Regions from separate parts of the Clostridium sp. DMHC 10 genome, predicted to be linked through region 2. Evidence: riboswitches for the same ligand, from Rfam matches in the RefSeq annotation. Region 2 holds a riboswitch; each other region holds the start of a gene.
What was found. A riboswitch is a leader RNA that binds a small molecule or an ion and turns the genes downstream of it on or off. The one in region 2 is predicted to bind S-adenosylmethionine.
Positions count from the first base shown of each region.

Region 1: another riboswitch for S-adenosylmethionine. It lies ahead of AGR56_RS10590 (nitrogenase component 1); the one in region 2 lies ahead of AGR56_RS19830 (PLP-dependent transferase).
Region 3: another riboswitch for S-adenosylmethionine. It lies ahead of AGR56_RS12215 (pyridoxal phosphate-dependent aminotransferase); the one in region 2 lies ahead of AGR56_RS19830 (PLP-dependent transferase).

Region 1 covers NZ_LGVB01000015.1:1,761,120-1,768,796, reverse strand. Annotated here, with positions in the region: partial or broken gene AGR56_RS10600 (aminotransferase class I/II-fold pyridoxal phosphate-dependent enzyme) at 1-229, opposite strand, end outside; gene AGR56_RS10595 (nitrogenase component 1) at 419-1,735, opposite strand; gene AGR56_RS10590 (nitrogenase component 1) at 1,719-3,200, opposite strand; SAM riboswitch class I at 3,370-3,478, opposite strand; gene AGR56_RS10585 (oligopeptide/dipeptide ABC transporter ATP-binding protein) at 3,647-4,627, opposite strand; gene AGR56_RS10580 (ABC transporter ATP-binding protein) at 4,627-5,613, opposite strand; gene AGR56_RS10575 (ABC transporter permease) at 5,618-6,469, opposite strand; gene AGR56_RS10570 (ABC transporter permease) at 6,475-7,425, opposite strand.
Region 2 covers NZ_LGVB01000016.1:143,528-151,204, forward strand. Annotated here, with positions in the region: gene AGR56_RS18025 (TIGR03905 family TSCPD domain-containing protein) at 1-53, opposite strand, end outside; gene AGR56_RS18030 (YncE family protein) at 219-1,082, shown strand; gene AGR56_RS19825 (DUF4364 family protein) at 1,120-1,383, opposite strand; gene AGR56_RS23105 (hypothetical protein) at 1,331-1,453, shown strand; gene AGR56_RS18035 (ABC transporter substrate-binding protein) at 1,693-3,258, opposite strand; SAM riboswitch class I at 3,676-3,777, shown strand; partial or broken gene AGR56_RS19830 (PLP-dependent transferase) at 3,921-4,377, shown strand; gene AGR56_RS18050 (hypothetical protein) at 4,579-4,845, opposite strand; gene AGR56_RS18055 (PTS system mannose/fructose/sorbose family transporter subunit IID) at 4,864-5,697, opposite strand; gene AGR56_RS18060 (PTS sugar transporter subunit IIC) at 5,699-6,544, opposite strand; gene AGR56_RS18065 (PTS sugar transporter subunit IIB) at 6,584-7,078, opposite strand; gene AGR56_RS18070 (PTS sugar transporter subunit IIA) at 7,090-7,518, opposite strand.
Region 3 covers NZ_LGVB01000015.1:2,109,370-2,117,046, forward strand. Annotated here, with positions in the region: gene gatA (Asp-tRNA(Asn)/Glu-tRNA(Gln) amidotransferase subunit GatA) at 1-628, shown strand, start outside; gene gatB (Asp-tRNA(Asn)/Glu-tRNA(Gln) amidotransferase subunit GatB) at 631-2,070, shown strand; gene AGR56_RS19600 (small, acid-soluble spore protein, alpha/beta type) at 2,121-2,294, opposite strand; gene AGR56_RS12210 (hypothetical protein) at 2,550-2,831, shown strand; SAM riboswitch class I at 2,928-3,034, shown strand; partial or broken gene AGR56_RS12215 (pyridoxal phosphate-dependent aminotransferase) at 3,111-4,266, shown strand; partial or broken gene AGR56_RS12220 (cysteine desulfurase family protein) at 4,503-5,583, shown strand; gene thiI (tRNA uracil 4-sulfurtransferase ThiI) at 5,580-6,725, shown strand; gene AGR56_RS12230 (class I SAM-dependent methyltransferase) at 7,130-7,677, shown strand, end outside.

The sequences.
Region 1 (7,677 bases), on a different contig from region 2:
CCATGAAGCTTAGCTATTCTTTGTTCCAAAACGCCAACTGTTGGATTTCCAATCCTTGAATATACATACCCAAATTCTGTGAAACCTGCAAGATTTCTTGCTCTTTCAGTGCTTCCGAACTCAAAAGATGTTGTAGCATATATAGGTACTGAACTGCGTTATTATGTTCTTTAGGATCATATCCCCCTCTTACCTTCAAAGTATCAAATTCATAATTTAAATCCGACATAATTTAACCTTCTTTTTCCTTTAATTTTATAAAAGCAAATGCATTGCTGAGTATTAAATAAAAATTAATGGCAATATATAGTATAAAAATTTAAATGGTACAAAGATTCACACCTAAAATTCCGTAGATACGGAGGAATTTTTTCCTTGCACTACCGTGAGAGCGAAGCATTTTTACTTCGCAATTTTCTTATCTGTATGTGTTTAATACAATATTATATATATCTTCAATCGCTCTTAATCCACCATTATAACCTGCATATGTGCAATTCAATACCAGTCTATAAGCCACCGGCGGACTTATTATTAAAAGATCTGCGCCTATATCCTTGGCTAAATCTCTTTCCCAACTACTGCCAAGTATTAAAGATCTGTTTTTATGTTCATCTTTTCTTATATCATCCTGTATTTCTCCTCCATCAACTGAAAATTCCACTTCAGCTGACCTGTATTCAGATATTTTATTAAACTCTTCTATAATTGAATTTCTAAATTCTTCAGGTGTATCTTCAACTACATACTGCTTACCTGGTATTATTCCAAGTTCATTTAAAAGAAATTTGGAAAACCCTATTGAATAACTTGAATCTAAAAGTGTATAAAACTTTCTAGGAAGCCCATATCTAAACTCCAGCATAAAATCTGCAGTTCTCTCAATAAACGAATAAAATTTTTCTTCCTCATTTTTAATAAAATTTTCAACCTTATTTTTATCAAGTCCACCAAAATTTCCAACTTCCCTTAGAAATTTTGACGTTTCTACTCCTCCAATAGGTAAATAAGGAAAATGATAATATGGAGTGCCATACTTCTCTTGAAGATGTTTTACTATTTTAAGTCCAACCCAATTGCTAACAACAATATTGAACTGCGCATTAGGTATAGTTTTCCACTCATCTATTCCATTTGATTCATTTCCAAAAAGAATATTAACTTTAAGCCCTATTCCCTCAAGTATTCTTTTTATTTCTTCTAAATTTCCATTCCAATATGGATCTTGATATGGTATTGTTGCAAATACATTCACTAATCCCTTTTCTACTTTAATGCTTTCATTAAGCTTATCAACATATTGATCTATAATTGCGTTTACTACTAACTCATGGCTTATATAGTTGTTACTTTTAAAGCCGCCAGTTTCTATACCTACAATTGGGTTACCGTTTTTCTGATAATCTGAAACTACAGTTTCTATATCATCACCTACTATATCGGATGTACAACCTGTAAGTACCACATAAAGATCAGCATCAATCACCTTAAAAGCTCCATCAATAACACTTCTAAGTTTCTGTTCTCCTCCAAAAACTATTTCTGTTTCACTGGCATTTGTACACGGTATAGTATTTCCTCCTGCATATCCTTCTCCCTGTCCTATAAGTCCGCTTACCTTTCCACTGCACCCAGGACCAGAGTGCAAAACAGGTACAGCTCTTTTTATCGCAACTACAGTCTGCTGTGCTCCAAGCGCACAAGAAAATCTAGGTTGTTCAATAATGTTCGACACTTGTATCACCTCCAAGAAAAGTAAATGGATCCTGCTCAAGCCACCATTTTGTATATGGCATTGTACTATGCTTTGCAAGATTAGTTACAAATTCTTTATTATCTATAGTTTCTATAATTCTTTCAGCATAATTTATTACCCCTTGATAGCCAAAGCCAAACTGCTCATCACCAATCAAAAGCGTGGGAACCCCAAGTTTTGCTCCCCAAAGTGTCATACCTCCATGTCTTGCAATCATTATGTCAGGTCTTACTCTATTCAATATATTAACTAATTCATATGCCTGCTTGTTGCAAACATTGTAATTTGGTATATCTCCATAAGTATTAACATCATGCGCAAGTGCATCAGATTTTGGATCATCATTGTCAAATACAGGATCATGATGAAATATTGCTGCACCTTGAACATTTAAGCCAAGTTCTCTTAAAAGTGCTATGAGTGCATGACCATGAGCAGCACCCGCTGTAATATATGCAGTTTTCCCTTTAAGCCTTTTACGATATTCCTCAACTTTAGGAACAATTTTTGCACGTTCATTTGATATATATTCTTCTATTTTCTCTTCTCTATGAAGTACTTTTCCAAGTTCTCTAAGCCAATTATCCGTACCTAAAATTCCATAAGCTGGTGGAGATTTTATCTCTGGGACACCATATACTTGTTCTAATGCGGCTCCTAGATATGTTCCAAGTGTAGTACATATTTGTATCGTTGCTGCCGACTCAGATATATTTTCTAGTTCAGCAACCGTTGAAAATGGCACAATGTATTTTGCTTCATACCCAAGCTCTTTAAGCAAGTCATCAAAAATGTGACTTCCCCAGAAATTTATTATATTTACCTTATTTGTCTTTTTCTTTGGAGGTTTAACTATTTTTCTAACGATAGAATGATACGCTGAATCAAATCCAGATGTCCATATTTTTGATCTGAAACCTTCACAAAAACATGCCACAACAGGTATTCCAAGTTCTTCTGTTAACTCATCAGTTACACTTTCTATATCATCTCCAATTATTGCAGAGGCACAAGAAGTTGTTACAAATATTGCATTCGGTTTAACCCTTTTGTAAACATCTCTAATAGTCTCTTCTAGCTTTTGAGTTGCACCAAAAATTGTATCTTTCTCAGTAAGATTTGTACTAAAATATCTTCCCATTGCTCTTGGAAGTTTCCTTTCCATTTGACCTACCCTATATACAAAATTGAATCCAAAAGAATCTCCCATACATCCTACAGGTGCATGATTAATAATTGCCGCATCCTTTATCATAGAAAGCTGGCAAAACGCATTTCCAGAACTGCATCCCATACACTGACTAAAGCTTCGTGCGCTGTCTTTTAACTTTCCACACTGACCAAGTTTTACAAGCTGCCCCGCTGTACCTTTAAATCCAGTAATTGAACCAAGGCGATTTTCTCTTACTTCAACAGCTTGAGCATTTAGGTTGATTTTACTCATCAAATTTCCTCCTTTAATGTATAAATAAAAATTAAAAAGGCTATATCTACTCTATTTAAAAGAGTAAATATAGCCTCTAGTTTTTCTAGTCAACTACAAAATTTCATATAAAAAATCCTCTTAAAAAACTTTAAGAGGATTTTTGCACAACTATGTTAACTTAATTATCCTCTTATCTCTCAAAACTTAGTTTGCAGGAATTAACACCATACATTCAAATGAAAAATGTTGGTTGTTGGGTTTCACAGGGCCAGTCCCTCCACCTCTCTTGATAAGATTTAAATGTTTTATTCAATTTATATTCCTATAACTCAAATATGAATAATATTTATTATATGATTTATATTATATCATCTTTATATTTTATGTCAATACATTCTTTGGTTTATTTTCCAAACTTCATTTTAAGTGATTGCATTAATAACATAAATCTTTATAAACATTTTTTAAACCACATGACACGCCACCATATGTCCTTTATCTACTTCCTTCATTTCTGGTTCTTTCTCGCTGCATATTGGAGTTGCATACGGGCATCTTGTCCTAAATCTACATCCTGTTGGAACATCCATTGGACTTGGAAGTTCTCCTTCTATTACTTTCTGCATCGCTGCACTTGCCTTTTTAGGATCTGGCACAGGTATAGAAGATAAAAGTGCTTTAGTATAGGGATGCAGTGGATTTTTATAAAGCTCTCTACTTTCTGATATTTCAATTATTTTTCCTAAATACATTACCCCAATTCTATTAGATATATGCTTTACCATAGATAGATCATGTGCCACAAAAAGATAAGTAAGCCCCATATCTCTTTGAAAATCCTCAAGCATATTTACAACCTGTGCTTGAATGGAGACATCAAGCGCAGAAATTGGTTCATCACACAAAACAAACTCAGGTTCTATAGATAATGCTCTTGCTATTCCTATTCTCTGACGTTGTCCACCACTAAACTCATGTGGAAATTTGTCCATATCCGACTTCTTCATTCCAACTTTCTTAAGAAGTTCCTCAATTTTGTCCATTCTTTCACTCTTAGACAAATTTGAATGAATGGCCATAGGTTCATCAATTATTTCCGAGACATTCATATATGGATTAAGTGAAGAATATGGATCTTGAAATATAACTTGCATTCTTTTGTGATATGGCTTAAGTTCTTTTTTACTTAATCTTGCTATATCCTTGCCATCAAAAATTACTTTTCCATCTGTTACGTCATATAACCTTGTAATTGTTCTTCCAAGTGTGGATTTTCCACAGCCTGATTCGCCAACAAGTCCAAAAGTTTCTCCTTTTTTAATATAAAAACTAACATCATCTACAGCCTTAACATACTTATTTTTATTTACTCCAAAAGCACCCTTCACAGGAAAGTACTTTTTTAAATTGTTAACTTCTATTAACTTCTTTTCTATTTCACTCATTATAACTTTCCTCCTTCCTCTAATAAGAAGCATCGTGCTTTTTGAGTTTCCGAAATACTTTTATACTCAGGTATTTCTCCAAAACATTTATCAGCTGCAAAAGAACATCTTTCAGCAAAAGGACATCCTTTAGGAGGAGCTAAAAGTGAAGGTGCTGTTCCCTTAATAGGTTCGAGTCTTCTCTTTTCATCTTCATCAACCTTAGGAATTGAGTTCAAGAGTGCTTTTGTATAAGGATGTGCCGGTTTATAAAATATATCTTCTGTGAGCCCTTCTTCCATTATCATTCCTGCATACATAACAATTATTCTGCTGCAAAGACTTGCTACAACGCCCAGATCATGGGTTATAAGGACAATAGACATATTTTTCTTTTCTTTAAGTCCCTTCAAAAGATTTAGTATTTGAGATTGAATCGTAACATCCAATGCTGTTGTGGGTTCATCTGCTATTAAAAGCTTAGGCTCAGACGAAAGTGCCATAGCTATTAAAACTCTTTGTCTCATTCCTCCACTAAATTCGTGAGGATATTGATTTAACCTTTTTTCTGCCATTGGTATTCCAACCAAATTTAAGATATCAACAGCCTTTTTCCTTGCCTCTTCTTTTGTAATTTTATTGTATCTTAAAATAACCTCTTCAAGATGCTTTCCTATTGTTATTAAAGGATTTAACGCTGTCATAGGATCCTGAAAAATCATTGATATATCATTTCCTTTAATCCTTTGCTTTTCCTTACCAGATAATTTCAATATATCCTTACCTTCAAAAAATATTTCTCCACTTTCAATTTTTGCATTTTTAGGAACGATTCCAAGTATAGATTTCATTGCAACGCTTTTACCACTTCCTGATTCACCAACAATGCCTAAAATTTCTCCATCCTTGATTTTAAAACTTATCCCTCTAACTGCCTCAATTTTCTCACCTTTGTTGTAAAAATTAGTCTTTAAATCTTTAACCTCAAGCAGTATATTATCTTCCATATTATCACTTCCTATCTGATGCAGTTTTAGGTTCTACAAATACTCTTAAAACATCGCCAAGCTTATTGAAGGAGTAAACAGTCAAAACAATTAATATTCCAGGTAAAATTGCCATGTATGGTGCATTTTGAAGATTGCTTTGTGCATTTTGAAGTAAGCTTCCCCAAGATGACATAGGCTGTTGTATTCCTATTCCAAGAAAGCTAAGTGATGATTCCGTCATTATTGCATTTGCAATTCCTGTTGTTGCTGCCACTATTATGGTTGGAAAAACTGAGGGAATAATGTGTTTCATTATTATATTCATTGAAACTTCCCCTGTAGATACTGCATATAAAACATATTCTCTTTCCTTAACAGACAAGGTTTCCGCACGAACAAGTCTAGATATTTCCATCCACGTAAAAAATCCAATTACAATTATTATGGTTTTAAAACCAGGCTTTAAAAAAATGCTTATAACAGTAACTAAAATCATCCAAGGTATTGACGATATTATATCAACCATTCTCATTAATAAATTATCTATTTTGCCACCAAAGTATCCACTTAAAGTACCTACAAGCACGCCTATTGAAGTTGAAATAACCATAGCCAAAATTCCAACTAAAAGCGATACTCTTCCGCCATAAATTGCCCTTGCAAGATAATCCCTTCCTAGTTCATCTGTTCCAAAGGGATGTGCTAAAGATGGTGCCTGAAGCATTATACTTACATTTGTCTTGTTGGGGTTATATGGATATAAAAATGCAAATACTGATATCAGTGCTATAAATATAAGAAATAATATTGAAAACAAAGCCACCTTATTATGTCTAAGTTCTGCTTTTACATTTTCCATTCTTCTATTTTTCATTTTCATCACCTCATACTCTTAATCCTAGGATCTATTACAACATAAAGTATGTCAGAAATGAGGTTTCCAAGTATAACAAGTGTAGACGATAAAACCATAACTGCCATAACAACAGGGTAGTCTAATCCTTGAATTGCCTTAATAAAATATGGTCCAACACCTGGCCAACCAAATACTGTTTCTGTTATAACACCACCTGTTATGAGCATAGGAAGTGCCATTCCAAGTTTAGTTATAATAGGAAGAAGTACATTTTTTAAAACATGTTTAAACAGTATTTCAAATTTGCTTGCCCCAAAAGCTTCCTGCACCATAACATAATCTTCTGAAAGTTGCCCAATAGTAGAAGAACGGACATACCTTGTGTTTTCTGGCATAAATGCAAATGTAAGCACAATAAATGGCATTATAAAATGTTTTAAAAAATCAGTTGTAGAATTCATCCCTATAGTGTGCATTCCGAGTATAGGTAAAATTCCAAGTCTATATCCAAATACAAAAACCAAAATCATTGCAAACCAAAAAGTTGGTATAGATATACCTATAGAACAAAATCCATCTATTATTTTATCCGCCCAGTTATTTTTATTTAATCCTGCCATAAGTCCTAAAACTATTGATAAGATAAGCGCACATATGTATGACGGTAATACCAAAATCATTGTGGCTGGTATCCTCGAAGCTAAATCATTAAAAATACTTTCGTGAGTAACTATCGAATACCCAAATTGTCCTGTAAGTACCCCTTTAAGCCAATATAAGTATTGTATATATGCTGGCTTATCATAGCCATACTTTATTTTAATTAGTTCTATTGCTTTCTTTGACATTTTAGGATTTGTCATAGCATCTACTGCATTATATGGTGCTAATTGTATAAGCGTAAAGCATATTATTGAAATAATTAATAGCAGCGGTACAGCCTGTACTATTCTTTTAAGAATATATCTTCCCATTTTATATCCCCTTTCATATATAGACCTTAGGTCAAACTCTTAAAAAATTAGAACTTTAAGAATTTGACCCTTAGATTTATTAATTTTATTTAACATTTTAAAATACTATAGATAGACAACTTGAAACTTTAAAATTGCAATCTCCAAATTTATCCTGATAAACTGGAATTTGTCGAGCTGAGTGAAGGGTTTTAATTCGCCCTGCTCATTAAAAAACTAACTTTTTCACTTATGTGAAAAAGTAAAGAAGAA
Region 2 (7,677 bases):
ATATCAAAATGAATTTCACTTGAACATGTACCATGAGTTTTGTATACGTGCATATGTTATCATCCTCTCGATTAAAAGTATTGCTATAGGCTTTGATTTAAATAAATGTTGATTTTTACACTTATTTAAAATCAAAGCCCTTTTATAAAATATACATTAAAAAAATAGATATTGTCAAGATTACAATAGCAATAGATGTGAGAAATTCATATTATATTATGGTGGAAGGCGGTGAGAAAATTGTGAGTTTTGTTTATATATGTAATTCCGGATCTGATGACGTATCAGTAATTGATCCAGATAGTTTATTGGAAATACGAAGAATAAATCTTAAACAAGGATTGGGGAGGGTAGGCCCTCATGCTGCGTGTAAATACATGAAGGGTATAGTTGTGGCAAATGCGTATAGCAATACTTTAACTTTGATAGACTTTAGTGAAGAAAAAGTTCATAAAGACTATTTTATAGGAATGAGATGCTCTGATGTAAAAATATTTAATAATAATGCATATGTTGCATGCAGCGATTCTAATACTATAATTAGATATGATTTAAAGAATGAAATGATGGAAGAGGCAATTCCATGCGGAGTTTTACCACATAGCATTGATTTCAATGCTAAAAATAAGATGTTTGTGACATCAAATATGTTGAGTTCAGATATTACAACTTTTTATAGTGAAGATACAAATGAAGTAAATAATATCAGAGTAGGAGAGTATCCTACAAAAGCTATTTTTACACATGATGGAGAAAATATTATTGTTAGTGAAAGCAATATAGGTACTGATCATGTTGGAAGTATTAACATAATTTCAGTAAGAAATAAATTATCTGTGTCAAAAATAAAAGTTGGAAAATGGCCGGTAGATATATGGTGCAGCGACAAGTTACTTTTTGCAGTTAATTTTGGTGATGGAACTGTAAGTATAATTAATTTAAAAAATTTTAAAGAAATAAAAAGAATATATTTGGGAGGAATGCTTAGAGGAATAATACAATATAAGAATAAGTTATTAGTAAATGATAATTACAATAATGTGTTAATTGGTTTTGATATACTAAAAAACAAAAAAAAATAGTACCAATAGGTAAAGAGCCTACTGGCATTATAATTTTTTAGTCTTGCGTAAGTAAATTTATGATTTTTGTATATAAATCGGAAGAAGAATTTTTCCATTTTGTGCATAAATCCCTTGCTTGCTTATTTGAAACAACGTTTAATTTAACTTCTATAAGAGTTATATCGCTTTCAATAGCTTTTAAGGTTACAACATAGCTATTTTTGTTTTCGATTGTATAATCAGCAGTAACGCTTATTGCATTCTTTATGTTGTTTAAATTGAGTTTTATGGGTGGACTTCCAGGAAGAGCTATGAGTATTGTTAGTAGTATAGGAAGGTCAATTATAGGTGGTTTTAACAGTGCAATAAGTTTTATAACTTTCGCATAGCGAAAACCTTAGTCTTTTAACAAACGAAGTGAGTTAAAACCCTTCACTATAGTGCTCAACAAATTCCAGTTTGTAAGGATAAATTTGGTATTGGTAATTTAAATATTTCAGCTTGTTTATCTATATAGATAAACCGCTTCAACTATTAAAATTCATGTGCACCATAATGCCCAGAAGATGGCATTTTGGTACAAATAAATTTTAAGTTTCACGGTGGTTTATCTTTATTACTCTCATACTTATTTGTAATAAAGCTTTGACATATCTTCAAATGTATATACTGGAACTAATCCTGCCTCTTTAATTCCACCAATTCTCTTATCAATAACAAGAACTCTGTTATTGCTTAAAATTGGATAGAATACAGCATCATCTTGCATTATTTTTTGTATTTGATTATAAATTTCTTTTCTCTTAGCCTCATCTATTTCAACTCTTCCTTCATTGAAAAGTCTATCTATTTCGGAATTTTTATAATGCATATAGTTTACTTCACTATTCGATGTAAACAATGAGTTAAATGTATCAGGATCAATTCCCATTATATATCCACCAAATACTAAATCGAAATCTGTTTGAACCTTTCTCATCTTTTCACTTAACGCTGTAGAATCCATTCCTAAAAGTTCAACATCGATACCAACTGCCTTTAATTCCTGCTGCACTATAGCTGCTTGCTTTTGCTGCGCCACATTGTTGTTTGTGTAAGCAAGTTTTAACTTCAAACCCTTTACTCCTGCTTTTTGGAGAAGTTCTTTAGCCTTAGTCATATTATAGTCATATTTTTCAGTATCACTAGATTTATATTTACTTTCATTTGGTAAGAAGGTATATACAGGCTGTGCATATTTTTCTGAAACATAAGCTGCATCTATTATTTCTTTTCTATTTAATGCATACAGTATAGCTTTTCTCACATCTTTATTTTGAACTAGCTTAGAGCTTAAATTAAAGTCCATATATGCAACTCTACCCTCACCATATGGTATAACATCTAAATTTTTATTTGATTTTTGTATTTTACTTATATCTGCTGGTTGAACTACAAGTGCATTTAACTCACCTTTTTGGAGAGCAAGTTGTGCAGTATTAGCATCTTCAATTATTCTATATACAACATTTTTAATTTTAGGTTTTCCTAGGAAATAATTATCATTTGCCACAAGTTTCACATATTGCCCTGCCTTATATTCTGCTAACTTATATGGACCAGTACCAACTGGTTTAGCATTCTTAGAGCTTTTTTCTATATTTGCTTCCCCATCATAAATATGTTTAGGCATTATAAATATATCTCCAAGAAGTTCCATTGCTGCTGAACTTACTGTAGGCAATGTAAATTTAACAGTATAATTATCAACTTTTTCAACTTTAACTGGCTTACCATCAAATATTAACTGGCTATATGCCCAGCCCCCATTTGACTCTTTAAGCATTTGATCATATGTAAATACAACATCATCTGCTGTAAATGGCTTTCCATCACTCCACTTTACATTTTTTCTAAGCTTTGCAGTATAACTTAAGTGATCAGCAGAAGGAGTCATGCTTTCAGCTAAAAAATATTGAACTTTATCAGCATTATACATATATAATGGTGAATACAATGCTTTTATTTCTGTAAGTCCATATCTATCGCTTGTAGTAATTACGTTAACTGAATTTCCTGGGTCTCCATCAATACCATAAGTAAAAGTATCAGGTTTTGCTTGTGATGTGCTATTGTTACTTGTTCCGCATCCGCTTAATACTGTTGTTGCAATAAGTAATGCTGAAACAATAGCAGTAATTCTTTTTAGTTTCATTTGTGTTCCCCCTCTTGTAAAAATTCTATCTATTTAATTAAATATTATTTTTCATATTTATTTAATATGAATTGATATAAAAAAAATTTATTTCATACAATTCTAATATGATTAATAATTTATTTACGAGTTAAATTATAACATGTTTTCATCTCATGTCAATTAATTAATTGTTTTTAAATGTTTTTTATAAATATCACTGTATCTTTTGATAAAATTTAAATATTCATTTAATCTTATTTTCCTAGTAATCAAATATGAAATATCAGTTTAGCTCATGGATAAATTATAACATTGTTTCTAATTATGTCAATACAATTTTCAACAAAAAGTTTATTTAATTTACTAGTATTGACATAACTAATTTTAAATTATATAATAGCTTCAACAAATTGTGTTTGAAAATTTAATAATAATTTCTTATCAAGAGTGATGGAGGGACTGGCCCAATGAAATCCAGCAGCATCCTTAATTTTAGGAATGTGCTAAATCCTGCAGTATTATCCTGAAAGATGAGATAAATTTATAAAACTGCTGTTTGCCTTTTTAGATGAAAAGCAGTTTTTAAATTAAGCTAAAAATTGGAGGATATTTTATGGAATTAGATTGCAGAAACTTTTGAGACAAAAGCAGTTCATGGAAGCAGTAATTTTGAAAACCGAACAAATCCTCTTATGAAGATAACAGATATAAGAAAAGTCTCAAAAATAACCAAAAAAAATGATATTTTACTTATAGTAGATAACACATTTATGACACCATATTATCAAAAGCCCCTCAATCTTGGTGCCGATGTTGTCCTTCACAGCGGAACAAAATTTCTTGGTGGACACAATGATACTTTAGCAGGCTTCAGGTTTTGGTTCTATGATATCCTTTTATATAGACAGTAAAGCTACAGTTGAAAAAATACTAGAAAAGGTAAAAATAATTATTTTTGCAGAAAGCCTTGGAGGCGTAGAAAGTCTAATAACTTATCCTGACACACAGGCACATGCTGACGTTCCTCATGAAGTCAAACAGAAACTTGGAGTAACAGACAAACTTTTAAGACTTTCAGTAGGAATTGAAAATGTAAATGATTTGATAAAAGATTTAAGCAATGCTTTATCTGGCTAAAGCAACTATCAGCAGGATTTTCTGACATCTATTTTTCCGGTAAATGCTTTCCTTATTTTATTATATATTTTTGTGATTGCAATTTAATTTACTTTTTAGCAAAAGCTGCCACACTAATTTTTTAGTGTGACAGCCCCTTTACTTTAAGCAGTCATAATTATTCTTTAATCTTATAATATATTAACCTTACTTATTTGTTAATCAACTCCAAAATATGATTAACATTTTTTTGCCATTCCTTATTGCCAAATTAATTATAAGGCATGCTATAACAGAAATTACAGCAATTAAAATGCCAAAAATTCCAAAAGCAAATTTGATTCCAGAATGTGATAATCCATAGTAAGCTATTACAACACCTATACTAGATAAACCCATAACATTTATAGACCATTTAGATAATTTTTTTAATAGTTTACTTTGCATCTCAGCTTCATAAATCATTTGTTTTTTCTTTTCATCTATCATACTAATTCCCCATGTCAATTAATAAGTTAATCCTGGATTAAAGAATCCTACAAGTACTCCAAGAAAAGCTATTATCAAAAATATTAGCATTACTATTGTAGGAGATATTTTCTTCTTTGACATAAGCCACCATGCAAGGATTACAGCGCCTGCTGAAAGAATTTTAGGGAAAACACCATCAAGAGTCTTTTGTAAATCTATAATTACTCCACCACGAGAATTGTACATTTTCAAAGATGTATTAATATTTACCCAAGTAGCAGCAACTGCACCAATTACTATAGTTCCAACCATTATTACAGATTCACGTACGGCAGTAGCTTTTTCTCCAACAACCATCTCAACAGCTTTACCACCCAGCTCATATCCTTTATAATAAGCCCATCTCATTCCAAAAATCATTAAAGCATTCCAAACTATAATATAAAATATTGCTCCTAAAGGAGAACCGCCTGTTGAAAGTCCTAAACCTATACCTAAAAGTATTGGTATCAAAGTACCTACTATTAATGAATCTCCAATACCTGCTAAAGGTCCCATAAGTCCAGCACGAATACCATTTATCATTTCACCATCAATATTTTCATGATTAGCTCTTGCTTCTTCAAGACCAGCTGTCATACCAACAACTAATGTTCCAATCTGAGGTTCTGTATTAAAAAATGCTTTATAAGTTTCCATAGCTTCTTTTTGTTCTTCTTTTGTTTCGTATAAATCTTTAACGATTGGAAGCATTGCACAAAGATAACCAAAAGTTTGCATATGTTCTTGAGAAAAACAAGTTAAATTTCCATAAAACCAATTTCTAAAAGATTTGCTTAAAGCTTTTTTAGATATTTTTTTCTTTTCCATATTATATGTCCTCCTCATCATCATCGTTACCCGTCGCTTTAGCTACAGCCGGTTTTTGCAATTGAAGCATTCTTATTCTATAATTAATTAATGCAAAGAAGATACCTATTATTGCTGCTCCAATTAAGTTAACTTTCATAACTGCTGCCAAAGTGAAGCCTAAAAAGAAGGTTATAAAATCACTTGGTTTTAATACAACCTGTTTTAGTAATATTGCAATTCCTACTGCTGGAAGTAAGCTTCCTACTGTAAATAAAGTTTTCATTGGTATACCATTCATTGGCAATGCTACCTTCATAACTTTAACCATACTAGCACCCATTCTTGTAATAATAAGTGCTGGGATAAAACTACAAATAATGTGAGAAATCCATGGTAATCCCATATCAACTAAATAAAGCTTTTCAAAATCACCCTTATCTACTGCTTTCCATCCTATATGCTGCCATACCAAGTTTATAGTTGCTGTTCCATAAAATAAAACAGTTCCTAAAGTTCCAACTGCTGCACCTAATGCAGTTGCCATTTGAGTTGCCTGCGTAGAACTTGGATTTAAACCCATTCCTTTAATTGCTACTACAGCTAGCGGAATACCAATATAACTGATTGCACGTACATCTGCAGATACAGTTCCACCTGGAGTAACTAACGCAATATACACAACTTGAATTGCCGCACCAACTATAATACCAGTTTGTACATCTCCTAAAATAATTCCAACAACTAAACCTGCTACTAAAGGTCTTCCTAAAGTATAGTTACCAAAAGTAGTACCACCCATACCAGGCATACTTGACAGACATGCGAATAATCCAAATAATGCCGCCTGAATCCAATTTATCTCCATCGTTATTTTTCCCCCTTATTAAATTAAATTTATTAAAAACTATTTAAATCCAAATTGACCCCTAAACTTTTTCCAATTTCCTATTGCTTCTTCTTTAAGGAGAGCAAATTCTACATTATAGCCAGCCTGCATAATACGTTCAAAAGCTTCTGCTTCCTTTTGATTTATAGATTGATTATTTCCTAATTTTACTGTTCCTGGTCTATCGTTGCAGGGTCCTACAATAACCTCTTTAATACCAGGATCAAATTTATCATCCACCAAAATCCTAGACATAAGAATAGGTTCTTTTGTAATTAAAAAATACCTAGTACTGCTTTCCAAAACCTTATCGCATTTTAATTTCCAATGTTCATATGTCCATACAAATGTTTTTTTGCCGCTGGCACTTTTGTAAGCTGCCTTCAATACAGAATTGTTAGCAGCAGCATCATTAACAGCTATTATGCCATCACATGGATACTCTAAAGCCCATCTTGTACATGTTTGTCCGTGTATCATCCTATCATCTACTCTTAAAAATGAAACTGACATTTTTAACCCTCCTAAATATCGTCCTCTTGTTCTGTATCTACCAATTTAAATTCTTTTATTGACTCTGCTGCTGTTTCAAATAACGTTTTCTTTAGCTCTTCCATATTCATAGAATCTTTCATCAAAATTGTTGTTAATACAATAGGCAAGTTCATTCCCCCAATTATAAATGCTTTCGATAACATTTCTTTACCAGCTAATATATTTACAGCTGTAGTCAAAGGAGAACCTCCAATAATATCTCCAAAAAGAATAATTTCGTCTTGATTAGTAACGTTTTCAATAACTGTCTTAAATTTTTCTCCAAATTTATCAGTACTCATTCCATCTTCTAAGCCCTGAAATAATACATCTTTTCTGTCTTTACCCGCAAGCATTGTTAATGCGTTATAAAGTCCTGCTGCAAATTGTCCATGACTTACTAATATTACATATCTCATCTTTTCCCCCCTAACTTAAATATAATTAAGCAATAACTTATATGCATAATTTTAAATTTAACTAAACTCACCAGCGCCAATGAACTTTTACATTTTTAATTTTAATAATATTTTGACTTATAAACACCTATAATTTGTCATCAATATATCATTACAAAT
Region 3 (7,677 bases), on a different contig from region 2:
GGGCCTTGATCCAGAAATAAAGGCAGCAGTTGAAAGCACTATAGAAAAATTAAAGAGTTTAGGTGCAGAAGTTACAGAAATGAGTCTTCCAATAACTGAAGAAGGGCTTTCTGCATATTATATAATTTCATCAGCAGAGGCAAGTTCAAATCTTGCAAGATTTGATGGAATAAGATATGGATACAGACCAAAGGATTTTGAGGATGTATATGATTTGATGGAAAGCAGTAGAACAGAGGCTTTTGGAGATGAAGTTAAAAGAAGAATAATGCTTGGTACCTATGCTCTTTCCTCAGGTTACTATGATGCATATTATAAAAGAGCATTAAAACTTAAAAAGAAAATAAAACTTCAATTTAAAGAGGCTTTTGAAAAGTTTGATCTTATACTTAGCCCTGTATCGCCTGTACTTCCTTTTAAAATAGGAGAGAAAAAAGCAGATCCTCTTGAGATGTATCTTGCAGATATATACACAGTAAATATAAACCTTGCTGGAATTCCTGCGATATCAATGCCTTGTGCCGTAAGCAAAGAAGGGCTTCCAATAGGTTTGCAGCTTTTAGGACCTCATTTTGGAGAAAAGAAAATATTTAGAGCAGCAAGAGCACTTGAAAAGGAGGAAAGATAGGTATGAGTTACGAAACCGTCATAGGTCTTGAAATACATGCTGAATTAAGCACAAAAACAAAAATATTTTGTAATTGCTCAACAGAATTTGGTGCTAAACCTAATGAGCATACTTGCCCAATATGCATGGGACTTCCAGGAACACTTCCTGTTTTAAATGAAGAAGTTGTTCACCTTGCAGTAAAAGCAGGAGAGGCACTTAATTGTAAAATAAATAAGTTAAATAAGATGGATAGAAAAAATTACTTTTATCCAGATCTTCCAAAGGCATATCAAATATCTCAATTTGATTTACCTATATGCGGCAGCGGATATGTAGAAATACATACAAAGGATGGAATGAGAAAAGTAAGACTTAATAGAATTCACATAGAAGAGGATGCTGGCAAACTTGTTCACATGGAATATGAACCTTATTCACTTATAGACTATAACCGTGTTGGAGTTCCTCTTATAGAAATAGTTTCTGAACCAGATATGCGTTCACCAGAAGAAGCAGTTGAGTTTATGAAGACATTAAGAGCAATACTTCAGTATGCAAATATATCGGATTGTCGTATGGATCAAGGTTCAATGAGATGTGATGCGAACATATCCTTAAGAGAATTTGGAAAAGAAGAATACAACACTAAGGTTGAAATAAAAAACATAAACTCTTTTAAAGAACTTCAAAAAGCCCTTGAAAAGGAGGAAAAACGTCAGAAGGAACTTTATGATTTTGGAGAAGGCTTCAGAATAAAACAAGAAACAAGAAGATGGGATGCAGGAAAAGGAAAAACTGTAACCATGAGAACTAAGGAAGATGCTAACGATTATAGATATTTCCCTGAACCAGATATAATTCCTATAGTTATAAAGGATGAATTAATTAAAAATGTAAATGAAGAAATGCCAGAGCTTCCAGTTGATAGAACAAAAAGATTTAAAGATCAGTACAATCTTACAGATAAAGAAGTGGAAATACTTGTAGAAGATAAGGCATTATCCGATTATTTTGAAAAAGTTGTATCCTTGGGAGCAGACAGTAAAACAACTTCAAACTGGATGCTTGGAGATATGCTTAGATTAATGAGAGAAACAGAAACAGATTCCAAGAACATACCTGTATCTCCTGAAAGTATGAAGGAGCTTTTTGATATGATTAAGGGCAAGGCAGTAAGTAATACTGCTGCAAAAGAGGTATTTGAAGAAATGTTTAAGACTTCTAAAGAGCCTAAAGTTATAGTTGAAGAAAAAGGATTATCACAAATAAGTGACAGTAGTGCCCTCGAAAACTTAGTAGATGAGGTACTTAAAAATAATGAAAAATCTGTTGTGGATTATAAGGCAGGTAAGGTTCAAGCTATAGGCTATCTTGTAGGTCAGGTTATGAAGGCAAGTAAAGGAAAAGCAAATCCGCCTATGGTTAAAGAAATATTAGAAAAAAAACTTAGCAATTTATAAAATGTAAAGGAAATACCCTCATATTCATAAAAATACGAGGGTGTTTCTTTTTAGCTTCTTGGATCACTATTAGTATTAGAGTTTTTGTTCCTTTTTCGTTTTGATTTATCGTATGTTAGCCCAATTTCATCTGACAATTCCTGAGTCATTTTTTCTAGTGCACTTTTTGTTTTTTGACCAGCTTTTTTATTATCTTTACTATTCTTATTACCTTTGTGAGCCATATAAAAGAACCTCCATGATATTCTTATTTTAAATTAAAGTATTTTAAGGATTTGTACAAAATATATTATAACCAAAAGCAATAATTTTATTAGTGTTTATATTTTAACCTTTTAGGTCTTTATCTCTAGTATTAACAGATTATTAATACTTTTTTAAAGGTTATATTATACCATTTACAAGAATGTTGTGGTATAAATGTTTTTAATGTTAATAAAGAAGGCTAAATTTACATTTATGATAAGGAGTGGATTGTAATGAGTTTTTCAAATAAAACAGTATTAGGTACTATAGGAGGTTTAATTATTGCTTTTTTAGCAATAACATTGTTTATTAAAATTCTTCCTGTCATTTTAGTGGTGGGCTTAACTATTTGGGGAGTATTTAAAATAACTAAATGGTTTGAAAGTAAAAGCAATAAGAAAATGGAATTTAGTAAAAAAGATGAGGTAACATCGGAATTCTCAAGTGAAGATAAAGGCTTTGGATATGATAAAGACAATGTAGTAGATGTTGATTATACTGAAGTTAAAAAATAATATTTTAATAAAAAAGTATAATTTAAACTGGTGCATATATAAAAAGGATGATATAATTTAATAAAAGAATTAACGTGTCAAAAAACTTAATATTGTTTCTTATCAAGAGTGGTGGAGGGACTGGCCCTGTGAAACCCAACAACCAGCATTTTTCATTTGAATGTATGGTGTTAATTCCTGCAAATTTATTTGAGAGATAAGAGAGAAGTACATTTTAGAAATTAAAAAACTGTTTTTCTTATTGAAAAGCGGTTTTATTTTTTTATAGGAGATGATAAAATGCCTAATTTAAGCAATAAACTTGATTGGTTTACAGAATCAGTAATAAGAAAAATGACAAGAATATCTAATGATTATGGTGCTATTAATTTATCTCAAGGTTTTCCAGATTGGGAGCCTCCAAAAGCTATAACTGAAGCGCTTAAAGAAGCAGCAAGTCATGGACCTCATCAATATGAAATTACCTGGGGGTCAAATGAATTTAGAGAAAAGCTGGCAAAAAAGCAGGAAAAATATATGGGCATTGAAATAAACCCCAATGAAAATATAGTAGTTACCTGCGGAAGTACCGAAGCCATGATGGTAGCTATGATGTCTGTTTGCGATAGAGGCGATAAGGTTATTGTATTCTCACCATTTTATGAAAACTATGGAGCAGATGCAATACTTTGTGGAGCAGAACCTATATATATTCCACTCATTCCACCAAAATTTAATTTTGATAAAGAAGTTTTAAAAAAAGCATTTGAGGAGAAACCTAAAGCTTTAATACTATGTAATCCATCTAACCCTGTTGGAAAAGTATTTACAAGAGATGAGCTTTTATATATAAGTGATCTGGCTAAAAAATATGATACTTTTGTAATAACAGATGAGGTTTATGAACATATTGTATATAAGCCTTATAAACATACCTATATAGCGTCGCTTCCAGGAATGAAGGAAAGAACTATATCCTGTAGTTCACTTTCTAAAACTTATTCTATAACTGGGTGGAGACTTGGATATATTATAGCCGATAAGAAAATAGTCGATAACTGCAAAAAAAGTTCATGATTTCTTGACGGTAGGGGCAGCAGCACCGCTTCAAAAAGCTGCCTGTGCTGGTCTTAGTCTTGGAGAGGATTACTATGAAGAATTGATTGAAATTTATGGTAGAAAAAAACAGCTTTTTTTAAATGGCTTAGAGGAAGCAAAACTCAAATATTTTGAACCTCAAGGTGCGTATTATGTTTTAGTCGATATATCAGAGTTTGGTGAAAAAAGTGATTATAAATTCTGTCAGTGGCTTGCAAAGGAAGTAGGGGTAGCAGCAGTACCGGGGTCAAGTTTCTTTAAGGAGGATGTGAACAATTACATTAGATTTCACTTTGCTAAAAAAGATGAAACTTTAATAGAAGCAATAAAAAGATTAAAAAAAATTAAGGCGCTATAAAGAAGTTGACATTTGATTTTTATTGATTTATATTTATTGTGGTAATTATATAATTTTTATTAGTAAATTGTCATTTGTTCTCATAAAATCTCGATGCTTCTATGAATTTTATGAAAACAAATAACTGATTTACTTAAAAATTTACATAATATGAATTATAAGAAAGAAGGGACTCGCACTTGGTATATTTTGATAATAGTGCAACTACTGAGCCTCTTAAAGAAGTTTCAGAAATAATGAAGGATGTTTTTTATAATTATTATGGAAATCCGTCATCACTTCACTCTTTAGGTAAAAAGGCAGAGGATAAGTTAATAGAATCAAGAAAAATTTTGGCAGATACGATAGGGGCAGAAGAAAGTGAAATTATATTTACTTCTGGTGGAAGTGAATGCAATAATTTTTTAATAAAAGGTTTTGTAAAACCAGGATTACATATTATAACTTCTAAAATAGAGCACCCTAGTGTTTTAAACACTTTTGCTCAGCTTGAAAGATGGGGAGTAAAGGTTACATATATAGATGTGGATGATAAAGGAAAAATAAAACTTCAAGATCTTGAAAATAGCATAACAAAGGATACTGTTCTTGTAAGCATTATGCATGTTAACAATGAAACGGGTACTATTCAGGATATTAAAGCTATAAGTAAGACTATAAAAGCAAAAAGTTCAAGAGTAAAGTTTCATGTAGATGCAGTACAAAGCTATGGAAAGCTAAAGATAAATCCTAAAAAGATGGGGATAGATTTGCTTTCAACGAGTTCACATAAGATATATGGACCAAGAGGAATAGGTTTTGCCTATGTAAGAAAGGGACTTGTACCAGAGCCTTTAATAGCGGGCGGGGGGCAGGAATTTGGTTTAAGAGCAGGAACAGAGAATCTTCCGGCTATTGCAGCTTTTTGCTTATGCAGCAAAAAATATACATCAAAATATGGAAGAAAATTATGTTAAGGTAAAGAAATTAAAAGAATATTTTATAGACAAAATTTTTAAAATTGATGATATTAGAATTAACTGCGGATTGGGTGATGATTTTCTCCCACATGTAGTTAATGTTTCCTTCAATGGAGTAAGAGGAGAAGTACTTGTTCATGCACTTGAAGAAAAAGACATATATGTATCTACTGGCTCAGCATGTTCATCAAAGAAAAAACATATAAGTCATGTTTTAGCGGCAATGGGAATAGAAAACTGCTACATGGATGGTGCTTTAAGATTTAGTTTTTCTCCCAGAAATACAATTGAAGAAATAGATTATGCAGTAGAAAATTTAGAAAAAATACTTAAGTTTTTGAGGAGAATAAAAAAATGAAAAAGCTAATAATGGTTAAATATGCCTCCGAAATTTTTCTAAAAGGTTTAAATAAGGGGAAATTTGAAAAAAAGTTAAGAGACAATATGAAAAGATCATTAAAGGGTTTGGAATATACTTTTGTTCATGATTCCGGAAGATGGTTTTTAGAAGGCAGCAATGTTGATGAAATTATAGAAAGATTAATGAAGGTATTTGGAATCGCTGAAATTTGTGTGGTATCACAGATAGAAACAGATTATGATGCTATAAAAGCACAGGCACTTGAAGAAGTAAAGGAAAGCGGAGCTAAAACTTTCAAAATAGAGACTAACAGAGCAAACAAAACATTCGCATATAATTCAATGGAGATAAATAGAGAGGTTGGAGCTTATGTTCTAGATAACCTTCAGGATATAACTGTAGATATACATAATCCAGAATGTATGGTTCACATAGATGTTAGGGATAATACCTATATTTATTCAAAACCTATAAAAGGTCTTAACGGAATGCCATATGGTACTAATGGGAAAACACTTCTTATGCTTTCCGGTGGAATAGATTCTCCAGTAGCAGGTTATATGATGGCAAGACGTGGAGTAGAGGTTGATTGTGTTTACTTCCATAGTCCTCCATATACAAGTGAAAGAGCTAAAGATAAGGTTAAAAAGTTAGCAGAAATATTAACTGGATATATTGGAAGAACTAATTTATATGTAGTTAATTTTACAGATATTCAGATGCAGATAATAGAAAAGTGCAGAGAAGACGAACTCACTATAATCATGAGAAGATTTATGATGAGTATTGCTTGCAGAATAGCCAAAGACAATGAAATTCATTCTGTAGCTACAGGAGAAAGTATAGGTCAGGTTGCAAGTCAAACAATGCAGGGGCTCGTAGTGAGCAATGATTGTGCTGATAGACCTGTATTTAGACCACTTATAGCACTTGATAAAATAGATATTATGGAGATTTCAAGAAGGATCGGAACTTATGAAACATCTATACTTCCATATGAGGATTGCTGTACTATATTTGTACCAAAGCATCCTAAGACAAAACCAATTTTAGAGCAGATAAAAAAATCTGAAAGTGCTCTTGATAAAGAAAAGTTAATTGAAGAAGCTATTGAAAAAACAGAAATAATTAGGTTGTAAAATTTGAAATATAGTTGTATAATGTTCATAAAGATGAACGTAAGTTTTATTTTTGCATAAAATGTTATTAAAGACGAATCGATGATAGGGAATAGTAAATTAGGTTTATAACATCAGAGATAAATCCACATTGGCTGAAATGGATTTTTGGGAGAATTTAATTGAATGCACCTTGAGTACCGGGTTGAAGTGTATTTTATACATGGTGAACTACGGCGTGTACGCACGATAAAGCGTTAGGGTATTATGATGTACTCGATTATGAGTGTTGTAAAAGGAAATTTTATTTAATTTCTTTATTTGCAGCAAGTAGAGTGGAACCGCAGATAACTTCTGCCTCTATAATATTTATTATAGAGGTGGGAGTTTTTATTTTGGAATTTATTTATAAGGAGTGTTTAATTATGAATTCAGCAGCTTATTTTAATGGGATTGCAGAAGATTGGAACAAAATAAGGAAAGAATATTTTAAAGATGAACTAAGAAACAAGGTGATTTCTAAAATTAATATAGATGGTAAAGTTTGTGCAGATTTAGGTTGTGGTACTGGTTTTATATCGATTGGTCTTTCAGAAAAAGCAAACATAGTTTTTTCAATGGATAATTCGACAAATATGCTTCATGAATTAAAGAAAACTACTTTCAATAAAGGCATAAAAAATATATATCCAATGAAAGGTGATATGTATGATTTACCACTATATGATGAGAGTGTGGATGCAGTTTTTATTAATATGGCACTTCATCATATAGAAGATATACAAAGAGCAGTTAAAGAAATGCACAGAATATTAAAAAAGAAGGGAACGCTAATAATATCTGACGTAGAACAGCATAATGGCACTTGGGCTAGAGAAGAAATGCATGATGTTTGGCTTGGTTTTTCTCATGAACAAATAAAAAATGTTATGAAAAAAGCAAGTTTAAAAGAAATAAAAGTTGAAAGTAGTGG